2 linked regions of the Alkaliphilus metalliredigens QYMF genome follow. The protein of the gene in region 1 binds, or shares a complex with, the protein of each later gene. Links are inferred from orthologs where the notes say so. Each region holds a gene or a part of one and is shown on either strand. Other genes may lie near its edges.

Region 1 (7,809 bases):
TTACTGAAAAAATAAAAACAGCCAAAACAGTTATTTGGAATGGACCCATGGGTGTGTTTGAAATGCCAGCATTTGCTGTTGGAACAAAAGAAGTCGCAAGAGCCATGGCAGAGAATGATGCAATCACCATAGTAGGTGGTGGCGATAGTGCAGCGGCTGCAGAGCAATTGGGATTTGCAGATCAAATGAGTCATATTTCTACCGGGGGTGGTGCGTCTTTAGAGTTCTTAGAAGGAAAGATTCTACCTGGTATTGATGTGTTAGAAAATAAATAGGAGGCGTATAGTATGCGTAAGCCAATTATTGCAGGTAACTGGAAAATGAACAAAACCGTAGCTGAAACATTACAGTTTATCAATGAGATACGGGATCAAGCGGAGACAACTGATGTGGAAGTGGTTTTATGCTGTCCATTCACTGCATTAAGTGAAGCGAAAAAAGCCTTGGGCGCTTCTAAAATAAAGCTTGGGGCCCAAAATATGCATTGGGAAGACAATGGCGCATTCACAGGAGAAATCTCTGCAGAAATGCTTAAGGAGCTTGGTGTGGATTACATCCTCATTGGACATTCTGAGAGAAGACAATACTTTAACGAGACCGACGAAACCGTCAACAAAAAGATAAAGAAGGCTTTAGAACAAAAATTAATGCCAATATTATGCGTGGGGGAAACCTTACAAGAAAGAGAAGCAGCCCAAACATTTGATGTAATCAAGAATCAGATAACCATAGATTTAGAAGGCATTTTACCAGATAGCATGAAGGATATTGTCATTGCATATGAGCCTATTTGGGCAATTGGAACAGGCAAGACCGCTTCTTCACAGGATGCCAACCATGTCATTGCCTATATTAGACAGCTAATCCAAGAAAAATATGACGATGGAATTTCAGAGACAGTTCGCATTCAGTACGGTGGTAGTGTGAAACCAGAAAATGCCACGGAAATCATGAATGAAGAAGACATTGACGGTGCCCTAGTAGGCGGTGCTAGCTTAAAAGCAGATGCATTTTTAGGAATTGTGAATTTCTAGAGAGGAAGAGATAAATGAAAAATCCTGTTGCATTAGTGATATTAGATGGTTTAGGAAATCGAGAAGGTGAGTTGGGCAATGCAGTGAAGAAGGCCAACTTACCTAATTACCACAGGTTGATGAGTCAATATCCCCATACGGAAGTTGAAGCCAGTGGTTTAGCAGTCGGGCTACCTGAAGGTCAAATGGGTAATTCGGAGGTAGGACATTTGAATATTGGAGCTGGAAGAGTTGTTTATCAGGAATTGACGCGGATCTCTCGAGCCATAGAAACTGGAGACTTTTTTAAAAATGAGCACTTTTTAAAACTACTTAGAAAATTAAAAACCAGTGGAAAAGCATTACATCTCATGGGTCTGGTTTCAGACGGAGGCGTACATAGTCACATGAATCATATTGTGGCGTTACTAAAGCTTGCGAAACGAGAAGGGCTAAAGCGAGTTTGCCTTCATTGCTTTCTTGATGGGAGAGATACACCACCCCAAAGTGGTCTGGATTATATCAAAAGCCTAGAAGCCAGTATAGCAGAAATTGGAGTGGGACGAATCGTTACCATTTCTGGACGCTACTATGCAATGGATCGAGATCAAAGATGGGAAAGAGTACAGCAGGCCTACGATGCCATGACTCTGGGCAAAGGAAGACTAGCTGAAGGGGCAATCACTGCAGTGGAGATGGCCTATTCATTAAAGGAAACAGATGAGTTTGTAATCCCAACTGTGATTCCAAATGATGAGGGAGAGTTTGAACTCATAGAGCCTGATGACGGCATCATTTTCTTTAACTTTAGACCGGATCGTGCCAGAGAAATGACCCGAGCCCTAATGGATGAAACCTTCGAAGGATTCAAAAGAGAAAAAGGATACTTCTCCTTAAACTTTGTATCCATGACTTCATATGATAAGACCATTGAAAATGCAGAGGTAGCATATCCGCCACAAAGCTTAGCAAACACATTAGGTGAATACATATCAAAGCAAGGCATAAAGCAGTTGAGAATGGCAGAAACGGAAAAATATGCACATGTGACCTTCTTCTTTAACGGTGGTGTGGAAATAGCAAATATAGGAGAACAACGAAAACTTGTACCCTCTCCTAAGGTAGCAACCTATGACCTGCAGCCAGAGATGAGTGCCTATGAGCTAACAGAAGAATTAATAAAAGAAATAGACAAAGATCAATATGACTTTATTGTGGTTAATTTCGCTAATCCTGACATGGTTGGCCATACGGGAATCGAAATTGCTGTGATCAAGGCATTAGAAACAGTAGATGAATGCTTAGGTAAGGTTATTGATAAACTAATTGAAAAGGGTGGCAAAGCCATTGTGACTTCAGATCATGGAAACGCAGAGGAAATGATTGATGAAGTGACAGGTGGACCCGTAACTTCCCATACAATAAACCCTGTACCATTAATCCTAGTAGGAGAAGAACAAACATCTTTAAGAGACGATGGGAAGTTGTGTGACATTGCCCCTACTCTACTAGAGATGATGAACTTATCAAAGCCACTAGAAATGACTGGGAAGAGCTTAATTAAAAAATAATTGGAAATTTGAGAGGAGAGAAACACATGACAATTATTAGTGATGTTTATGCAAGAGAAGTATTAGATTCAAGAGGGAATCCAACAATTGAAGTAGAGGTATACTTAGAAAGTGGTGTCTTGGGGAGAGCCATTGTCCCTTCAGGGGCATCCACTGGTGCATTTGAAGCCGTAGAATTAAGAGATGGAGATAAGGGACGTTACTTAGGAAAAGGTGTGTTAAAGGCAGTAGAAAATGTAAATGACATCATTGCTCCAGAAATTACAGGATTAGATGCATTAGATCAAGTGGCTATTGATAAAATAATGCTTGATTTAGATGGTACACCCAATAAAGCAAAACTTGGAGCCAATGCAATTTTAGGAGTTTCTATGGCTGTTGCAAAGGCAGCTGCTGAAGCCTTAGACATTCCTTTATTCCAATACTTAGGTGGCGTTAACGCAAAGCAGCTTCCAGTACCAATGATGAATATCTTAAACGGTGGTTCTCATGCTGATAATAATGTGGATATTCAAGAATTCATGGTGATGCCAGTTGGTGCTAAAACCTTTAAGGAAGCATTAAGAATGGGTACGGAAATATATCATAATCTAAAGGATGTTTTAAAAAGCAAGGGATTAGCCACAGGTGTAGGTGATGAAGGTGGATTTGCACCAAACCTATCCTCCAATGAAGAAGCACTACAAATTATTATGGAAGCAATCGAAGCAGCAGGATATAAGCCTGGGGTGGACATCAAGTTAGCCTTGGATGTTGCAGCAACAGAGTTTTATGACGAAGATGAAAAATTATACAAATTAACAGGTGAAGGTGTGACTAAAACGGCTGAAGAGATGGTAGACTTTTATGAAGCCTTAGTGAAGAAGTATCCAATTGTTTCAATTGAAGATGGTCTAAGCGAGGACGATTGGGAAGGTTGGAGAGTCATGACTGAAAGACTTGGAGATAACATTCAAATCGTTGGAGATGATTTATTTGTTACAAATACAGAACGACTAAAAAAGGGAATTCAAACAAAAACAGCCAATTCAATCTTAGTGAAATTAAATCAAATTGGAACCATTACAGAAACATTAGATGCCATTGAAATGGCCAAAAGAGCAGGATATACCACAGTCATCTCACACAGATCTGGTGAAACTGAGGATGCAACCATAGCTGACATAGCTGTAGCAGTTAATGCAGGCCAGATTAAGACCGGTGCACCAGCAAGAACGGATCGAGTAGCAAAATACAATCAGTTATTAAGAATTGAAGATATGCTAGGATTTACTGGACAATATATTGGAAACGAAGTGTTTTACAATATTAAAAAATAGTGTTAATATTAAGATGAGTGATGAGTAACTAAAATAGTTGCCATCATGCTAAAACTAGGTGCGTGTGCTTATTTTAGAGAGTAACCTATGAATGATGTTCAATAATGACAGAATAAAAATCACCGTAAATACCAATAATGAGTAAAAATACTCTTTATTGGTATTTACCTATTATTGGCTTTAGTTATGTAAAATGAATAATTAGGTTGATTTTTGTAAGCTTACTATGTTAAAATATGTATGTCAATCCCTTGATAGGAGGTGGAAAAATATGAGAATGTTTTTAATGATTCTTCAAGTCATCGCAAGCCTAGTACTTATTGGAAGTATTTTAATGCAATCTGGTAAAGGTGCAGGTCTTTCTGGAGCCATTTCAGGAGGCGGAGGCGCTGAGCAAATGTGGGGTAAAAAAGGTAAAGGTTATGAAGGAATGCTGAGCAAAGTCACAAAAGTGGGTGCAGTGATGTTTATCGTTGTGGCGGTTTTATTAGTTACAATTCAATAATGAGCATTATGAAGACTAATAAAGACTAAGGACTAAATAAAAAAGTAAATAACAGGAGGAACATAATAAATGGACTACTTGATATTGGCACCGATTGTAGGTGTGATAGCACTAATTTTCGCTTACATCCTTGCGGGGAAAATCAACGCGGTTGAAGCGGGCACTGACAGAATGAAGGAAATCGCTTCCTACATTCAAGAAGGCTCCATGGCTTTTTTAACAAGAGAGTATAAGAGTCTTGTTATTTTTGTAGTTGTACTATTTGTCGTATTAGGACTTGCAATTGGCTGGTGGACAGCAATTTGTTTCTTAATAGGTGCACTATTTTCAGCATTAGCTGGATTTTTTGGTATGCAAGTGGCAACAAAGGCAAATGTACGTACTGCCAATGGTGCTAGAGTAGGTGGTATGAACAAAGCACTAAGTGTTGCTTTTTCAGGTGGCGCTGTAATGGGAATGTCAGTAGTTGGACTTGGACTCTTGGGGATTGGAACACTATACTTAGTGATCTCTAATGTAACTGGAGATGCCGTGGAAGCTGCAGAAATCATAACTGGATTTGCATTAGGAGCATCTTCAATTGCTCTATTTGCCCGTGTGGGTGGCGGTATTTTCACTAAGGCTGCGGATGTTGGTGCAGACCTAGTAGGTAAAGTAGAAGCAGGAATTCCAGAGGACGATCCAAGAAACCCAGCGGTAATTGCGGATAATGTTGGGGACAATGTAGGAGACGTTGCTGGAATGGGTGCCGATTTATTTGAATCTTACGTTGGGTCAATTATTTCTGCCATTGCTTTAGGATTATTAGCATATGGATCAAACGGAGCATTATTTCCATTATTATTAGCAGCTATAGGAATCATTGCATCTATCATAGGAACTTTCTTTGTAAAAGGTGATGAAAATAGTGACCCTCATAAGTCTTTAAAAATGGGGACATATGTAAGTGGTGGGATCACAGTTATTGCGGCTTACTTTTTAAGCCAAATGCTATTAGGTTCGATTACAGGCTTTTTAGCAGTTGTCACAGGATTAATCGTAGGATTAGCCATTGGACAAGTAACTGAAATTTACACATCTGCAGAATTTAAGCACGTTCAAAAAATAGCTGACCAAAGTGAAACAGGAGCAGCAACAACCATTATTAGTGGACTAGCAGTGGGTATGGCTTCTACAGCATGGCCAATTCTAATCCTTGCGGTTGGTATCTTAGTTGCACATGGTGTAGCTGGATTATATGGTATTGCTTTAGCAGCAGTAGGAATGCTTGCCACAGCAGGTATGACCATCGCAGTAGATGCCTATGGGCCCATCGCTGACAACGCTGGTGGAATTGCTGAAATGTGTGATCTTCCTAAGGAAGTAAGACAAATTACAGATAAGCTGGATGCTGTTGGAAACACAACTGCAGCCATTGGCAAAGGGTTTGCAATTGGATCTGCTGCACTAACAGCACTTGCATTATTCGCAACCTATACAGCAGCAGTAAACTTAGAAATCATCAACTTAACAAGTCCTTCTGTTATTGCGGGAATGTTAATTGGTGGAATGCTGCCATTCTTATTCTCTGCTCTAACAATGGAAGCAGTAGGAAAAGCTGCTTTTGAAATGATTGAAGAAGTAAGAAGACAATTTAGAGATATTCCTGGAATTATGGAAGGAACTGCAACACCTGAGTACGCTAAATGCGTAGATATCAGTACAGCAGCAGCATTAAGAGAGATGATTATTCCTGGCGTACTAGCTGTAGTGGCACCAATCGCTACCGGTGTACTTTTAGGAACAGAAGCTGTCGGTGGATTGCTTGCAGGAGCCCTAGTTGCTGGCGTATTAATGGCGATTATGATGGCTAATGCTGGTGGTGCATGGGACAATGCTAAAAAGTATATAGAAGAAGGACATCACGGTGGAAAGGGTAGCGAACCTCACAAGGCCGCAGTTGTTGGAGATACAGTAGGAGATCCATTTAAGGATACATCTGGACCTTCAATTAACATCCTAATTAAGTTAATGACAATTGTGTCAGTTGTGTTCGCACCATTATTCTTACGATATGGTGGATTGTTAGGAAAATTCTTCGAGTAAACTAAAAACTAAGAGTCCTTAATCCTTGAGGTTAAGGGCTCTTTTTATGTGTGCCCTATGATAGAATACTTATTTTATTAAAGGTGAAGGTGTAAAGGAGTGGAAATGTTATGATCAAAGAATTTGCCAGTGCGTACAGTACAAGTGAGATTATCTACGGAAGTTATTTACTACTGATTAACTTCAGTTCCTTTATTTTAGTGTTCATCGATAAAAGAAAGGCAGAAAAAAAAGAATGGCGTATCAAGGAGGTGAGTTTGCTATTAATGGCTTTGGCGGGTGGAGGCGCAGGTGTGTTGATTGGAATGGTACTCTTAAAGCATAAAACCCATAAAAAGAAATTTACCATGGGAATTCCTTGTATTTACTTGTTGAATCAAATCATGCATCTGCTCATTTACTATTCCCTTAGACAATCCTAAATCCTCATGAAATACGACACAATGCAACAGTTTTTTTCATTTCCCGGGAAAAGTGTCAAAATACATAAGAAGCCATAAGAGATGCGAACATTTTGACAGTAGAAAAGAACACCAGATAAACAGGAATTTTCTGTTTATCTTTGAAAAATGATTAATGAATGCATTGAGAAGGGTATAATACTAAAGATAGTGAAATAGAAGTCCTTCACTTTTAGATAGGCACTTTATTAAATCACCATCATGTATAGAGTGTATATCAGATTAGAGGGGCAAGGATGAATTAAGATAGGAGGTTGAAAATTGACAATTAAAGATAAAATAGTAGAGTTTATGCGGGAGTCAGCCTACAGCCCGATGCTTGAAAATGAGTTGATGGAGTCATTAGACATTAATAAAGGTGAATCCAAAGACTTTTCCAAGCTTTTAGACGAGATGGAACAGGAAGGTTTCATTATTAAGACACGTAAAAAAAGATTTGGTGTACCTGAGAGAATGGGGCTGATTGTGGGAAGACTACAAGGACATGTAAAGGGTTTCGGATTTATCATTTCAGATAATCCTGAAGAGGATGATGTCTTTGTGCCTGCTAACCTAATGAATGGCGCCTTACATAATGATCGTGTCATTGCCCGAGTTAGTGTACCAACAACTCAATCCAAAAGATCAGAGGGAGACATTATACGAATACTGGTGCGAGCCAATGAAGAAATTGTGGGAACCTATGAAGATAGTCGAAGTTTTGGGTTTGTGGTAGCAGATGATGTGAAAATTAATGTTGATATTTTTGTATCTAAGAGTGAAGCAAATGGCGCTAAGAATGGCGATAAGGTTGTCTGTGCAATTACCAAATGGCCTGGAGCTCGGAGAAATCCTGAAGGAAAAGTAATTGAAATC
Region 2 (6,511 bases), 900 kb from region 1 along the record:
GAAAAGACGGAACTTACATTAAATTTGATGAAAATGCTGCGGTTATAATCAAAGATGACAAGCAAATGGTGGGAACACGTATCTTTGGTCCGGTAACTAGAGAATTAAGAGATAGAGACTTTATGAAGATCGTATCCTTAGCTCCAGAAGTATTATAGTCGAGGAGGTGTTACGAATGCACGTTAAAAAAGACGATATAGTAGTTGTAATTAGTGGAAAAGATAAAGGCAAAAAGGGAAAGATTTTACACGCAATCCCTAAAAAAGAACGTATCATTGTTGAAGGTGTCAACATGGTCACAAAGCATCAAAAGCCGACTCAACAGAGTCAACAAGGTGGAATTATAAAGCAAGAAGCAGCAATTCATGTGTCGAATGTTTTACTTTGGGATAAAAAAGCTAACCAAGGTGTTAGAGCAGGACATAAAGTATTAGAAAACGGTGAAAAAGTAAGAGTAAGTAAAAAGACTGGAGAAGTTTTAGACTAATCCAAGGGTTAATGAAGGGAGGTACGTTTAATTATGGCTAGAATTAAAGATAAATATAGAAATGAAGTTGCACCAGCGATGATGGAGAAATTTGGATATAAAAGTGTTATGCAAATACCCCGATTAGAAAAGATCATTATTAATATGGGTCTAGGCCAAGCTAAAGAGAATCAAAAAGAACTGGAAATTGCAGTCAAAGAGCTTGGTATCATTGCAGGACAAAAGCCTATCACCACTAAAGCAAAGAAGTCAGTGGCGAACTTCAAAGTAAGAGAAGGAATGGCAGTAGGAGCAAAAACAACTTTACGAGGCGAAAAAATGTACGAATTTGCTGATCGTCTAATTAATATTGCGTTACCAAGGGTTCGTGACTTCAGAGGAGTCAATCCTAATTCTTTTGATGGAAGAGGAAATTATGCCCTGGGGGTTAAAGAACAATTAATTTTCCCTGAAATCGAGTACGATAAAGTTGATAAAGTTCGAGGAATGGATATTATCCTCGTTACAACTGCAAATTCTGATGAAGAGTCAAGAGAACTGTTAAGACTATTAGGAATGCCTTTTACAAAGTAGGGTAAGGAGGGAAAATTTAGTGGCTAAGAAATCTCTTAAAATTAAACAAGCGAGAACACAAAAGTATAGTACCAGAGAATATAGTAGATGTAAAATTTGTGGGAGACCTCATGCTTACTTGAGAAAATTTGGTGTTTGCCGTATCTGCTTTAGAGAATTAGCATATAAGGGACAAATTCCAGGTGTCAGAAAAGCAAGCTGGTAGGAATTAGGAAGGAGGGTTTTAGTATGACGATGACAGATCCAATTGCAGATATGTTAACACGTATTAGAAATGCAAGTGCTGTAAAGCATGACACGGTAGATGTACCTGCTTCAAATATGAAGAAGGATATTGCGAACATCCTTTTAAATGAAGGATTTATCAAGGGATTTGATGTAATCGAAGATGGGAAACAAGGAATCTTAAGATTACAATTAAAATATGGTCAAAGTAAAGAACGTGTAATTACAGGCATTAAGAGAATTTCTAAGCCTGGATTAAAGGTATATGCGAAAAGGGATGAAATCCCAAGAGTATTAGGTGGACTAGGAATTGCGATTATCTCTACATCAAAAGGAATCACAACTGACAAAGTTGCTAGAAAAGAAGGCGTTGGTGGAGAAGTAATTGCATACATCTGGTAATCGCAATTCACGTACAAGGAGGTGCAAGTATGTCAAGAATAGGTTTAAAACCAATTGAAGTTCCACAGGGAGTAGAAATAACAGTTGATGAAAAAAACATCGTGACTGTCAAGGGACCTAATGGTCAATTGAGTGAGAAAATTCACAGAGATATCACAGTTGAAACAGAAGCAAATGTGATTAATGTTGTTAGACCAACTGAGAATAAAAAACACAAGTCATTACACGGACTATCAAGAACACTTGTTGCGAACATGGTTGAAGGCGTAACAAAGGGTTATGAAAAAAAGCTAGAATTAGTCGGTGTTGGATATAGAGCGACAATGCAAGGAAAGAAGCTTGTATTAAGTTTAGGATTTTCACATCCGGTAGAGATTGATCAACCAGAAGGATTAACAATTGAAGTACCTTCTCAAACCCAAGTTACCGTAAAGGGAATCGATAAGCAACAAGTAGGAAACTTTGCAGCTAAGATTAGAGAATACAGAAAGCCTGAGCCTTACAAGGGAAAAGGAGTCCGTTATGCGGGCGAAGTCGTTAGACGTAAGGAAGGTAAGACAGGTAAGTAATAGAAGGGAGTGAGCTTAGGTGTTAAAGAAAGTGAGTAAAAACACAAATAGACAAGGTCGTCATCAAAGAGTCCGTAATAAAATTACTGGAACCTCTCAGCGTCCGAGATTGAACGTATATAGAAGTTTAAATCATATCTATGCTCAAGTCATCGATGACGTTGCTGGAATCACTTTAGTGGCTGCTTCAACATTAGATGAAGCAATCAAGTCACAAGTTGAAGCAAGTGGCAATCAAGATGCTGCAAAGCTAGTTGGTGAATTAGTTGGTAAGAGAGCATTAGAAAAAGGAGTTAGTACTGTAACTTTTGATCGTGGAGGATACATTTATCACGGTAGAGTGAAGGCTTTAGCAGATGGTGCTAGAGAAGCTGGCTTGAAGTTCTAAACAGTCTAAAAAGAAGGAGGGAAATCAATGCAATTTAATAAAAGAATTGATGCAAATCAACTTGACATGAAAGAACAAGTGGTTGATATAAGACGTGTTACTAAAGTTGTTAAAGGTGGTAGAAACTTTAGATTCGCAGCTTTAGTCGTTGTTGGTGACGAGAACGGACATGTTGGAGTTGGAACAGGTAAAGCAATGGAAATTCCAGATGCGATCCGCAAAGGAATCCAAGCTGCTAAGAAAAACTTGCTTCTAGTCCCAACTGTAGGCACAACAGTTCCGCATGAAGTAATTGGTCATTTTGGAGCTGGAAATGTATTGATTATGCCTGCGAAAGAAGGTACTGGTATCATTGCTGGTGGACCTGTTCGTGCTGTCTTAGAGTTAGCAGGCATTAAAGACGTAAGAGCGAAGTCTTTAGGAACAAACAACTCTAGAAATATGGTAAGTGCTACAATGGACGGATTAAGACAACTTAAAAGAGCTGAAGATGTAGCAAAGCTAAGAGGAAAATCAGTGGAAGAACTCTTAGGTTAGGAGGGTTGAAACCATGGCAGAGACAATTAAAATCAAATTAGTTAAAAGTAAAATAGGAACACTTCCGAAGCAGAGACAAAATCTCGAAGCTTTAGGATTGAAAAAGATTGGGCAAGTTGTTGAACAAAAAGATAATCCTCAGATAAGAGGAATGATCGATAAAGTAAGTCACTTAGTACAAGTGATTGAATAAGAACTGAGGAGGTGTGGACATGAAATTACATGAGCTTAAACCTGCTAAGGGTGCAGTAAAAGAAGTAAAAAGAAAAGGTAGAGGTCGTGCAACTGGTAATGGCAAAACTGCTGGTAGAGGTCATAACGGACAAAATTCCAGAAGTGGCGGTGGCGTACGAATCGGTTTCGAAGGTGGACAAATGCCTCTAGCTAGAAGACTACCTAAGCGAGGTTTCACAAATATATTTGCAAAAGTGTACAATGAAGTCAATGTTGATGTATTAAATAAGTTCGAAGACGGAACAACAATTACCCCAGAATTCCTTAAGGAAATGGGCGTAATCAAGCAAATAGAAAAGAATGGCGTAAAGATCCTTGGCAATGGCAACTTAGAGAAGAACTTAACAATTAAGGCCCAAAAGTTCACTAAGTCAGCTGCTGAAAAAATTGAAGCTGCTGGAGGAAAGGCAGAGGTGATTTAAGGTGATAACAACCCTAAGAAATGCTTGGAAAATTCCAGATTTAAGAGGGAAGATTCTTTACACCATGATGATGCTAGTCATTTTCCGTCTTGGCTCAGTGATTCCTGTACCAGGAATTGATATTGAGGTAGTAAGAAATATTGTTGGTAATGCACAGTTATTTTCTTTGTTAGATTTATTTTCCGGTGGTGCTTTTGGTAACATGACTATCTTTGCATTGAGTATCACACCTTATATTACTGCTTCAATTATTATGCAGCTTCTTACGATTGCAATCCCAGCTTTAGAGGAATTGTCAAAAGAAGGAGAAGAAGGACGGAAGAAGATCGCTCAATACCAAAGATACGGTACGGTGGTGTTAGCACTAATCCAAGCAACTGGAATTAGTATTGGCCTTTTCAGACAAGCACTGATTCAAACAGATGCTTTTAGTATAATTGTTGTTATTTTAACCTTGACTGCAGGAACCGCGTTCCTAATGTGGTTAGGGGAGCAAATCACAGAAAAAGGAATTGGTAATGGAATTTCATTGCTCATCTTTGCAGGAATCGTTTCTCGTGTTCCTGACAGTGTGTATAGAACCTACGTTTTAGCACAGCAGGGTGAGATTTCAATCATTTCTATTATTGCATTTCTTGCGATTGCAGTACTTGTTATCGCAGCTGTTGTATTGATTACTGAAGGCGTTAGAAAAATACCAGTACAATATGCAAAGCGCGTTGTTGGAAGAAAAATGTATGGTGGACAAAGTTCACATATTCCATTGAAAGTGAACCAAGCAGGGGTAATTCCGGTTATCTTTGCAATGTCACTATTATCCTTCCCACAAATCGTTGGTTCCTTTTTTCCTGGAAGTGGATTTGAAGGATTTGTAAATCGTTTCCTAACACCATCTACAGGAATGGGTACATTTATTTATGTCATGATGCAAGCAGTATTAATTATTTTCTTCACGTATTTCTATACAGCGGTTACATTTAATCCTGCTGAAGTAGCAACGAATATGAAGAAAAATGGAGGTTTTATTCCTGGGATCAGACCTGGAAAGCCAACATCTGATTATCTAAACCGTGTGTTAACAAGAATCACATTAGCCGGTGCTTGCTTCCTAGCGACAATTGCAGTCTTACCAATCGCATTGAGTCAATTAATTGGCATGCAAACAGCATTTGGTGGTACCGCACTATTGATTGTTGTTGGGGTTGCATTAGAAACAATGAAGCAAGTTGAAGCACAAATGTTAATGAGACATTATCAAGGATTTTTAAAATAAAGGAATCAAGGGGGGTTAACCCCCTGAATCTAATTTTATACCGGGAGATGGTAAAATGAGATTGCTTTTACTTGGACCACCGAGTGCCGGCAAAGGTACTCAAGCTTCGGGGATTGTAAACAAGTATCATATTCCACATATTTCAACCGGTGATATGCTAAGATCTAATATTAAGCAGGGTACAGCCTTAGGGAATAAGGCAAAGGAATATATGGACCAAGGATTGCTTGTCCCAGATGAACTTGTTGTTGCAATTGTTGAAGATCGATTGCAGCAAGATGACTGCCAAGAAGGTTTTCTGTTAGATGGTTTTCCAAGAACTGTCGTTCAAGCAAAAGCATTAGATGATGTACTGGACAAAATGGGAGTCACCCTAGACAAAGTTGTGAGCATCGAAGTCCCTAAGGGAACCTTAGTGGAACGAGCTGTTGGACGAAGAATGTGTAAAGAGTGTGGCGCTACCTACCATATATTATTTAACCCGCCAACTAAAGCGGATCAATGTGATAAATGCGGTGGACAGCTGTATCAGAGAGATGATGACACTGAGAAAACTGTTACTAAACGAATTTCAGTTTATTTGGATGAAACAGAGCCTTTAATTGAATATTATTTAAAGCAAGGTCAGCTAGTGACAATTGAAGGGCAACAAGAAATTGGAAAAGTCTTTATAGACATCGTTGAAGCTTTAGGGAGAGATTAATTATGATCTATCTTAAGTCTCGACAAGAAATAGAAATCATGCGTGAAGCTGGCAGAATTGTTGCTGAAACCCATGAACTGCTAAAAGAAGCAATTAAGCCAGGCATAACAACAAAAGAGCTTGATGAAATTGCTGAGGCTCATATTATAAGCAGAGGGGCAACACCTGCCTTTAAGGGTTATGGTGGTTTTCCGGCTAGTATATGTGCATCAGTTAATCACGAAGTAGTGCATGGAATCCCTGGATTAAAACGACTTGAAGATGGTGATATTATTAGTATAGATATCGGAGCATTCTATCAAGGTTATTGCGGCGATGCTGCTAAAACCCACGGAGTAGGAAATCTTAGTGAAAAACCCCAGAAACTGATAGACGTAACCCGTCATAGTTTTTATGAGGGAATTCAATTTGCTAAAGAGGGCTATCGGCTCTCAGATATATCTCATGCCATACAAAGCTATGTGGAGTCCTACGGATTTTCTGTAGTACGAAACTATGTGGGACACGGCATCGGCAGTAAGATGCACGAAGAACCGCAAATCCCAAACTATGGACCACCAGGTAAGGGACCAAGGTTACAAGCCGGAATGGTATTGGCGATAGAACCAATGATTAACATTGGGACCTACGAAGTTAAGGTGCTTTCAGACGATTGGACAGTTGTAACATTAGATGGAGAATACTCAGCCCATTATGAG

The links.
Region 2: the proteins of secG (region 1) and secY are in contact, whole or in part, in a crystal structure (PDB 5AWW), measured with the Thermus thermophilus proteins. The link is inferred for Alkaliphilus metalliredigens QYMF from one-to-one orthologs. Residues at the interface, in WP_223903268.1 of Thermus thermophilus: Tyr5, Ile9, Tyr12, Leu13, Ala16, Leu19, Val20, Val23, Leu24, Gln26, Glu27, Pro28, Gln30, Gly31, Ala32, Asp34, Leu35, Met36, Gly37, Gly38, Ser39, Ala40, Asp41, Leu42, Phe43, Ala45, Arg46, Val48, Tyr53, Thr56; in WP_096411648.1 of Thermus thermophilus: Leu14, Gln16, Arg17, Phe20, Ile34, Pro35, Pro37, Ile72, Arg108, Arg109, Asn112, Gln113, Arg116, Ile117, Ile120, Pro145, Gly146, Trp147, Phe152, Phe155, Val156, Val159, Thr160, Val162, Ala163, Gly164, Ala166, Leu167, Trp170, Glu173.

The regions. Positions count from the first base shown.
Region 1 is NC_009633.1:3,663,197-3,671,005, reverse strand. What follows is about bases 2,971-5,791. They hold secG (preprotein translocase subunit SecG), read left to right. Parts: upstream 2,971-4,174; coding sequence 4,175-4,408; downstream 4,409-5,791. Other genes in these bases: AMET_RS17540 (sodium-translocating pyrophosphatase), read left to right, coding at 4,478-5,791; eno (phosphopyruvate hydratase), read left to right, coding at 2,971-3,903. Outside these bases: AMET_RS26640 (phosphoglycerate kinase), read left to right, coding at 1-275; tpiA (triose-phosphate isomerase), read left to right, coding at 288-1,034; gpmI (2,3-bisphosphoglycerate-independent phosphoglycerate mutase), read left to right, coding at 1,049-2,584; more of eno, read left to right, coding at 2,611-2,970; more of AMET_RS17540, read left to right, coding at 5,792-6,493; AMET_RS17535 (DUF1294 domain-containing protein), read left to right, coding at 6,604-6,915; rnr (ribonuclease R), read left to right, coding at 7,216-7,809. UniProt on the Bacillus subtilis protein: Involved in protein export. Participates in an early event of protein translocation.
Region 2 is NC_009633.1:4,566,267-4,572,777, reverse strand. What follows is about bases 3,148-5,974. They hold secY (preprotein translocase subunit SecY), read left to right. Parts: upstream 3,148-3,838; coding sequence 3,839-5,110; downstream 5,111-5,974. Other genes in these bases: map (type I methionyl aminopeptidase), read left to right, coding at 5,816-5,974; AMET_RS22270 (adenylate kinase), read left to right, coding at 5,166-5,813; rplO (50S ribosomal protein L15), read left to right, coding at 3,394-3,837; rpmD (50S ribosomal protein L30), read left to right, coding at 3,195-3,374; rpsE (30S ribosomal protein S5), read left to right, coding at 3,148-3,181. Outside these bases: rplN (50S ribosomal protein L14), read left to right, coding at 1-158; rplX (50S ribosomal protein L24), read left to right, coding at 176-487; rplE (50S ribosomal protein L5), read left to right, coding at 521-1,060; AMET_RS22310 (type Z 30S ribosomal protein S14), read left to right, coding at 1,080-1,265; rpsH (30S ribosomal protein S8), read left to right, coding at 1,289-1,687; rplF (50S ribosomal protein L6), read left to right, coding at 1,717-2,256; rplR (50S ribosomal protein L18), read left to right, coding at 2,276-2,644; more of rpsE, read left to right, coding at 2,672-3,147; more of map, read left to right, coding at 5,975-6,511. UniProt on the Bacillus subtilis protein: The central subunit of the protein translocation channel SecYEG. Consists of two halves formed by TMs 1-5 and 6-10.